2 regions of the Pseudarthrobacter sp. S9 genome follow, and region 1 is predicted to be linked to the other one. Evidence: riboswitches for the same ligand, from Rfam matches in the RefSeq annotation. Region 1 holds a riboswitch; the other holds the start of a gene.

The links. A riboswitch is a leader RNA that binds a small molecule or an ion and turns the genes downstream of it on or off. The one in region 1 is predicted to bind S-adenosylmethionine.
Region 2: another riboswitch for S-adenosylmethionine. It lies ahead of ACQCSY_RS16430 (aminotransferase class V-fold PLP-dependent enzyme); the one in region 1 lies ahead of ACQCSY_RS11390 (DUF1737 domain-containing protein).

Annotation. Positions count from the first base shown of each region.
Region 1 covers NZ_CP189576.1:2,383,935-2,388,288, reverse strand. Annotated here, with positions in the region: gene ACQCSY_RS11400 (ISAs1 family transposase) at 1-730, shown strand, start outside; gene ACQCSY_RS11395 (IS1595 family transposase) at 772-1,728, shown strand; SAM riboswitch class IV at 2,358-2,472, shown strand; gene ACQCSY_RS11390 (DUF1737 domain-containing protein) at 2,486-2,815, shown strand; gene ACQCSY_RS11385 (rhodanese-like domain-containing protein) at 2,812-3,231, shown strand; gene ACQCSY_RS11380 (O-succinylhomoserine sulfhydrylase) at 3,232-4,354, shown strand, end outside.
Region 2 covers NZ_CP189576.1:3,410,125-3,414,478, reverse strand. Annotated here, with positions in the region: gene hisN (histidinol-phosphatase) at 1-21, shown strand, start outside; gene ACQCSY_RS16435 (glutamyl-tRNA reductase) at 131-1,531, shown strand; SAM riboswitch class IV at 1,621-1,734, shown strand; gene ACQCSY_RS16430 (aminotransferase class V-fold PLP-dependent enzyme) at 1,768-3,228, shown strand; gene ACQCSY_RS16425 (class I SAM-dependent methyltransferase) at 3,321-4,097, shown strand; gene ACQCSY_RS16420 (Nramp family divalent metal transporter) at 4,323-4,354, shown strand, end outside.

The DNA of each region.
Region 1 (4,354 bases):
CGCCGTGGACCACGCCACCGGCACCGTCCTGGGGCAGGTCGACGTGGGCGTGAAGACCAACGAGATCACCTTGTTCACGACTCTTTTGGACAAGTTCACGGACCTTGACGGCATGGTGGTCACCGCCGATGCGATGCACACCCAACGCTCCCACGCCACCTACCTGCACGGCCGCGGCGCGCACTATGTCCTTTGCGTCAAGGGAAACCAAAGGAGCCTGCAGCGGCAGCTGAAAGCGCTGCCCTGGAAGGACGTACCCGTCGGGGACCGCCAGCGGTACCGCAGCCACGGCCGCACCGGTTCCCGGGTCATCAAGGTCGTCACCATCGAGGCCGGCATCCTCTTCCCCCACGCGGCCCAGGCCGCCCAAATCACCCGCCGGTCCCGTCCGCTCACCAGCCGGAAATGGAGTGTTGAAACGGTCTACATGATCACGTCCCTGCCGGCCCGGAAAGCCAGCCCCGCGCAGCTCAACGCCTGGGTCCGCGGGCACTGGACGATCGAGAACCGGCTGCATTGGACCCGGGACGTCACGTTCGCCGAGGATGGTTCCCAGGTGCGCACGGGCAACGCGCCGCGGCTCATGGCCTCGCTGCGGAACCTCGCCATCAGCCTCTACCGGATGGCCAAAACGACCAACATCGCCAAGGCCACCAGACACACCGCCAGAAACGCCCACCGGGCCCTCAGACTCGCACGAATCAGGCCATCACCAGCGACTTTGCATTAGCCCTGAAGTGGGTAGACGGTTAGTTCAGGTAGGCTGGGTGAATGCCGAGACCGGATTTTCCGCGGACGGTCCTGGACTTCCAGGCGAGGTTCGGCGACGAGCAGGCTTGTCTGGACTACCTGTTTGAATGCCGCTGGCCTGAGGGCTACGTTTGCCCCCGCTGTCAGGGGCGGGTCGTCTGGCCTGTGGCCGCGCGCGGACTGTGGGAATGCGCCGGGTGTCACTACCAGGTCTCGCTGACCGCCGGCACGGTACTGCACAAGACCCACACCGCCCTGCATCTGTGGTTCTGGGCGGCCTACCTGATGACGACGGGTACCCCGGGGATCTCCGCCAGGCAGTTGCAGCGTCAGCTCGGACTCACCAGATATCAGACGGCCTGGACCATGTTGCACAAGCTGCGCCGGGCCATGGTGAACCCCGAACGAACCCTGCTGACAGGTGATGTCGAGGTCGACGAATGCCAAGTAGGCGGCCGTGAGACCGGTCGGCGCGGCGGCAGGAACCTCGCAGCCAAAGCCGCACTGGTGGTCGTCGCGGTGGAAGTGCGCGGCATGGGCTCCGGGCGGGTACGGATGAAGGTGATCCCCGACGCCTCCGGCGAGACGCTGTGTGGTTTCATCGCCGAAACCGTCGCTCCGGGCGCCATAGTGCACACGGACGGCTGGATGGGATACGCACCGTTGGCCAAGAAGGAGGACTACGACTACCGCCCGCGCTCCCAGCGGGCCGCCAAGAAGGTCGGTGATACCGACCCGGTCCTTCCCCGCGTGCATCGCGCGATCAGCAACTTCAAGTCCTGGCTCCGAGGAACCCACCGCTCAGTGAGCAACGAACACCTGCAGGTGTACATGGACGAGTTCACCTTTCGGTACAACCGGCGTGGCACACCCATGGCAGCTTTCCAGGCCCTGCTCGGCCTCGGCACCCAGCAGGCACCCACCACCTATCGCCAAATAGCAGAACAGGGCCCGGGGCCAAACCACGACCTGAGCTAACCGTCTACACACTAGCCCTGATATCCAGAGTCCTGAGACCATGGGATATCCAATTCCTTAGTTGAATTTCCGGCAGCCCTCAGCGCTGAACCGGACGAAATTGTTGGAGATCAGATCCGGCCGCATAAATGGGCCAGGTCTTGGGGACAGAGTTGAGTTATTTCCCGGGTCGGCCCGGACGATCGTCCACAGCCTGCATGACGGGACCGGGCGCACCCGTGACGGGCGCTGCCTGCACTTTCCGGGCATTGAACGGCGCATTTTCAGCGCAATGCAATAGCCCCCCAGCGTGTTGTTTTGCATTCTGAGACCTTCTGGAGACCTAAATGGATCAGCACTCCCAGTAAATGCGATCGCTCTCATGAAGCACCCGAGTAGGCACTACTCGAACTACGCGGCCCCGAATTAGGGTCCCAAACAAGTAGTACTCACATTTCCCTGTCAACTACCCGGAATAACTTTCTGTGATCAGCAACGCGGGTCATCTTTCGTCCGTTCCGGCGCCTCGACCGGGCCCGATGTGACTTGCGTTTGATCCCGCGTTTGATCCGGCGGGGCAGGTGGCCCGGTTACGGAACATGACGACGGTGGCGGTGCGGGCCGGCGTCGGAAGTGTTACGTTTTTGGGGAGTAATGAGAACCGGCGCCAAGCCCTGACTGGCCGGTCGGCAACCCTCCCTTTCGCGGCGGGGTGCCTCAGGTGAATACTCGGCATATCGACCATTCGAGCTGCAAGCGTGAAAGAAGGAGATCCGTCGTGCCTGACGCGTCCGCACCCGCTGCCCCTGGCGCAGCACCCGCCCCCGTCTCCCCCGGCCCGGCATCCGCTGAGGAGAAGCTGGCCTACCGCCTGTTCACCGGCCCCGACGACCGCGCCTTTTGTGAGCGCGTCTCGGCGGCCCTGGCCGAGGGCTACGTCCTCCATGGAAACCCCTCCGCCACCTTCAACGGCAGCTCCGTCATCGTGGCGCAGGCCGTCGTGCTTCCGGCCGCGATCGCCAGCGCGGACGCCGCCGTCGCCAACGCCGTCGAGGACCTGGACGGCGACGACTTCGGCTCTGCTGAGGCATTCGAGGGCCACGCATGAGCTACGCCGGAGACCTCAGCCCGCAGGAGGCCTGGGCCAAGCTCGAGGCCGGCGCCATCCTGGTGGACGTCCGCACCGAAGGGGAATGGGCGCACATCGGCATGCCGGACACCACGTCTGCGACGGAACGCCGAAACGATCCGTTGTTCATCCAGTGGACCTTTGCCGGCGGTATCCCCAATCCGCAGTTCGTGGAGCAGCTCAAGCAGCAGGCGCCGGAGGACACCGCCGTCGAGCTCGTGTTCCTGTGCCGTTCCGGCGCCCGGTCCATCGCCGCCGCGATCGCCGCCACTGAGGCCGGCTACACCTCATACAACGTCCTCGAGGGCTTCGAAGGCGAGACCGACCGTTTCGGCGATCGGACCGTCAACGGCTGGAAAAACCGCGGCCTGCCCACCAACCTTGGAAAGAATTAAGTGACTTTCAATCCCGACGCCGCCGGCTGGAGCCCCGAAACCCAGGCAGTCCGCGGCGGCCTTGACCGCTCCAATTTCCAGGAAACGTCCGAGGCCATCTTCCTCAATTCAGGCTTCGTCTACGAGTCCGCGGCCGCCGCCGAGCGTGCGTTCACGGGCGAGGACGAGCGTTTCGTCTACTCCCGCTACGGCAACCCCTCGGTCGCGACCTTCCAGGAACGGCTGCGGCTGCTCGAGGGCACCGAGGCATGCTTTGCGACGGCGTCCGGCATGTCCGCCGTCTTCACCGCCCTCGGCGCGCTGCTGGGGGCAGGGGACCGCGTCGTCGCCGCCCGTTCGCTCTTCGGTTCCTGCTTTGTGATCCTCAACGAGATCCTGCCGCGCTGGGGCGTCGAGACGGTCTTCGTGGACGGCCCGGACCTGGATCAGTGGCGCGCGGCCTTGGCGGGACCCACGACGGCCGTGTTCTTCGAGTCGCCGTCGAACCCGATGCAGGAAATCGTGGACATCGCCGCCGTGAGCGAACTGGCGCACGCCGCCGGCGCCACGGTTGTGGTCGACAACGTCTTCGCCACCCCCCTCCTGCAGCGCTGCGGGGACCTCGGCGCGGACGTGATCGTCTACTCCGGGACCAAGCACATCGACGGGCAGGGCCGCGTGCTCGGCGGGGCGATCCTGGGCACCAAGGAGTTCATTGACGGACCCGTCAAACAGCTCATGCGCCACACCGGCCCGGCGCTGTCGGCCTTCAACGCCTGGGTCCTGACCAAGGGCTTGGAGACCATGGCGCTGCGCGTCAAGCACTCCTCGGCCTCGGCCCTGCGCCTGGCCGAATGGCTCGAGGAGCAGCCCGCGGTCAGCTCGGTGTTGTACCCGCTGCTGAAATCACACCCGCAGTACGAGCTCGCGGCGAAGCAGATGAGGGCCGGCGGCACCGTGCTCACGCTGGAGCTTTCCCCGTCACCGGGGCGCTCCGCGAAAGAGGCCGCCTTCGCGCTGCTGGACGGGTTGCGGATCATCGACATCTCCAACAACCTGGGGGATTCGAAGTCCCTCATCACGCACCCGGCCACGACGACGCACCGGGCCATGGGTCCGGAAGCCCGCGCGGCGATCGGGCTCA
Region 2 (4,354 bases), 1.0 Mb from region 1:
GGGCTGGACGACCTGCTCTAGGTTCGGCCGCTCAAGGACTTCTAAGGGTCGCTGTACGACTCTGTCCACATTGGCGGGCCCCGCTGCCGGACCCGTCGTGGCGTGGACATCCATTGGGAGGAGAGCAGCTGTGTCTGGAACATTTCAACCCGTGGACCCCGAATCCCGTGGCCCCGACGTCAGCGCGGTTCTGCTGGTGCTCGTTGCGAAGTACCGGGACCTGGACATTGAATCTGCCGCCCGGCTGCACTCCGTTTCCTCGCAGCTGGCCCCGCACCTCCTCGCCAGCAGTTCCGCCGTTTCCGGGTCCGTGGTGCTGTCTACGTGCAATCGATTCGAACGCTACTGCGAGGTCCCGTCCGCGGGAGATGTTGATACCGCCTGCTCCGATGCCCTGGATTCTGTCTGCCTCATCACCGGCCTGCCCGTCCCCCAGCTCGCGTCACTGTTCGAGCTCGCCCAGGGAGCATCGGCGACAGAGCATCTTTTCGCCGTCGCGGCCGGCCTGGATTCCGTTGTTGTGGGTGAGCGCGAAGTCGCCGGACAGGTTCGCCGCGCCCTCGCTGAAGCACAGGCTTCAGGCACCGCGAGCGGGCGTTTGATCCGGCTATTTCAGGCGGCCTCCCGCGCGGGTAAGGACGTGGGGGCGCAGACCCCGCTCAGCAGCGCCAGCAGGTCCATAGCCTCTGTGGCACTTGAACTTGCTGCTGACGGATCAGGGCACCCGTCCCTGGCTGACGTGTCCGTGGTCCTCGTCGGCACCGGAGCCTACGCCGCGTGCGTTGCGGAGATGCTCAGAAGTAGGCGGTGTGCCACCACTTCCGTCTTCTCCCAGTCCGGCCGCGCGGACACATTTGTAGCGGCCAGGGGAGGAACGGCGCTGACGGTCAGGGAGCTGCCTGCGGCCATCGCCCGGGCAGACATCATTATTGGCTGCAGCGGCACAGGGACACGCATCAGTGCAGCCCAACTGCTGTGTTGGAGGGAGAACGCGGCGCATCCCCTGACCGTCATTGACCTGGCCCCGAGCCATGATTTCGACCCTCAGGTAGCCGACCTGCCGGGCGTTCACCTGATCACCTTGGAATCGGTGCGCCTCGCGGCTCCACCGGCGGACGCAGAGGCCCTTCGCCTCGCCGGTGCCCTGGTCCGGCAAGCAGCGCGCCGCTTCGAGGAACAAGAGGCAGGCCGCGTCGTCGACACCGCCATCGTTGCCCTGCGCCGACACATCCATCAAATCCTCGACGCTGAAATGGAACGCGTCACCAAGCAGCACGGGTGCGGCGCCCCAAGTGAGGATGTGAACCTGGCCCTGCGTCGGATCGTCCGGCGCCTGCTCCACATCCCGACGGTCCGCGCCAGGGAACTTGCCGCGGCCGGCCGCCAGGATGACTACGCGGCGGCTCTGGAAGCCCTGTTCGGCCTCAGCATTCAGCTGGTCAGCGCCCGGAAACCCGGCATCGAAACCCTGTCGGGCCAGAATCTACTACCCTGCCATATGACGGAGACGGAGGCGGCGCGGACGGCCTGAGGACCGCTGGCAACCCTGTCGCGTAACAAACCGCTTCATATTTGGCCCGGCCTTTTCCCGCGCCGCGCGGATGTCCTACGCTCGATGCAGGTCACGAGTGCCAGCGCTAAACCCCGGTTTGCTGGCCGGCAACCCTCCATTCGCGGTGGGGTGCCCCGGGTGACGACCTGGCCGGTCCGGAGCGGACCCGGCAAGCGCGGATCCCCGGTGCGTGGGGTCCTTTCGAACGAGGTCCCATGACAACTGCCACTTTTCCCGCCACCCCCGCATTCCACTCCACCGCCGGCGCCGGGCGCTTCAACGCCGAACGATCCGGTGCCGGTTCCAACGTCGACGCACGGTTCGCTGCCGCGGGGCGCCCGCTGTCCGCAGTGACCGGCGCCGAGATCCAGGCCCCGTTGATCAACGGCGGACACGTCCGCTACGCCAACCTGGACTACGGCGCCTCGGCCCCGGCGCTGTCCGTGGTCTCGGCCTACCTGAACGAAATCCTGCCGTTCTACGCGAGCGTCCACCGCGGCGCCGGCTATGCCTCCCAGATCAGCACGTCCGTCTACGAGAACGCCCGGAACATTGTGCGGGACTTCGTCGGCGGCCGGACGGACGACTCCGTCATCTTCACCCGCAACACCACCGACTCCCTGAACCTGCTGGCCGGCTGCCTGCCCGTGAGCGACGGCCGGCACACAGGCGAGGTGCTCTACCTCGACATCGAGCACCATGCCAACCTCCTGCCCTGGCAGAACGCGCCGCACCGCAGCGTCGTGGCGGCGCCCACGCTCGCGGCAACGGTCGAGCGGCTGCGCGAGGAGCTGGCGGACGGCGGCGTGAGCCTGCTCGCCGTGACCGGAGCCTCCAACGTCACCGGGGAGATCCTGCCGATCCGCGCCCTGGCCGCCCTTGCCCATGAGTACGGCGCCAGGATCGTCGTCGACGCCGCGCAGCTGGCCCCGCACCGGCGGATCGATATCGCCGCTGACGACGTCGACTACCTCGCCTTCTCGGGGCACAAGCTCTACGCGCCGTTCGGCGCGGGCGTGCTGGTGGGACGCCCGGACTGGCTCGACTCCGGCACCCCGCACCTGGCCGGCGGCGGCGCCGTCCGCGACGCACAGCTCGACACCGTCAGCTGGACCACCGGACCCGCCCGGCACGAAGGCGGCTCCCCCAATGTCCTGGGCGCGGCCACGCTGGCCCGCGCCACCGAGGTGATCGCGGCCCTGGACCCGGAGCAGTGGCACGCGCATGAGGATTCCATCCGCTCCTTCCTCGTCGAAGGGCTCCAGCGCATCGACGGCGTGACAGTCCACCAGATCTTCGCGGACACGGAGCCGGGCACCGGCACCATCGGCGTCGTCAATTTCTCCGTGGAAGGCTACGACGCCGGCCTGGTGGCCGCCTATCTGTCAGCAGAACACGGCATCGGACTGCGCGACGGCCGCTTCTGCGCCCACCCTCTGCTCAAGCGGCTCGGCCTGCCCGCCGGCTCCCTGCGGGCAAGCTTCGGCCTGGGCTCGCGGCTGGAAGACGCACAGCGCCTGCTGGCCGGCATCCAGCAACTCCGGCAGACCGGCCTCGGCTGGGACTACGTGGTCGACGCCGGCCGGTGGGTGCCGTCCAACGACACCCGCAGCTACCCGCACTGGGCGCCCAACACGCCCGGCACCGCGGGCGCGGCGCCCTGCACCCAGGACTAGGCACCCGAACCGGACCGGCCTCCGGACGGGTGGGCGTGCGGTAAATTCGAAAGGTATCTGTAACAGCAGGACCTTCCCGAAGGAGATCGCACGTGGCACGCGGCGGCCCCAAGCTTCACAGCGGACCTAAACTGCAAAGTGAGCGACGCCAGGAGCTCGGACAGAGCTTCCAGGACGGCGGAGAGCACTACGAGCGTGTCCGTCCCGGCTACCCCGGAGAATCGGCCGACTGGCTGATCCCCGCGGGGGCGAAGGATGCCGCGGACATCGGTGCCGGAACCGGCAAGTTCACCGCGCTGCTGGTCGAACGCGGGCTGCACAGTGTCGCCGTCGATCCCTCCGCGGACATGCTGGAGCAGCTGCGCCGGACGCAGCCGGGCGTCACCGCCGTCGAGGGCACCGCGGAGAACACCGGCCTCGAGCCGGAAGCATTCGACCTCGTCACGGTCGCCCAGGCCTGGCATTGGTGCGATCCGCGCCTGGCCAGTACCGAGATCGCCCGGATCATCCGGCCGCACGGCGTCCTGGGGCTGATCTGGAACCAGCTGGACACTTCCGTCCCCTGGGTGCACCGGCTCTCGCGCATCATGCACGCGGGCGACGTCCACAAACCGCACTTCAAGCCGCCTCTGGGCCCCGAGTTCGACGGGCTGGAGAGCCACCTGACCCGCTGGGAGGATTCCGTGACCACGGAGGACATCCAGGAGCTGGCCAAGTCCCGCAGCTACTACCTCGCAGCCACGGAGCCCACCCGGGCCAAGGTCGTGGGCAACCTGGACTGGTATCTGCACGAGCACCTGGCCCATGCCTCCGGCGAGATCCTCCGGCTGCCCTACCTGACCCAGACCTGGCGGGCCTTCCGGGCCTGACCCAGCCGTCTGACCCGGCCGCCCGGCCGACTGGTTCGCCCTGAACATTGACCCGATTATTAACCTGCGTGTTACCTGCCGGATTGCACGCGACGCCCGTCGGGCTTATTGTTTCGGTATACCTAACAATCTTTTGTAGGCTGTCACAACTTTGACTCCGGCTGCGACATCGGCCGGCAGCAATCATCGCGTCAACGCGGACGCGCCAAATCAGGGGAGCTGGCAGTGCTGGACGTAACAGGACACGAACCGACACC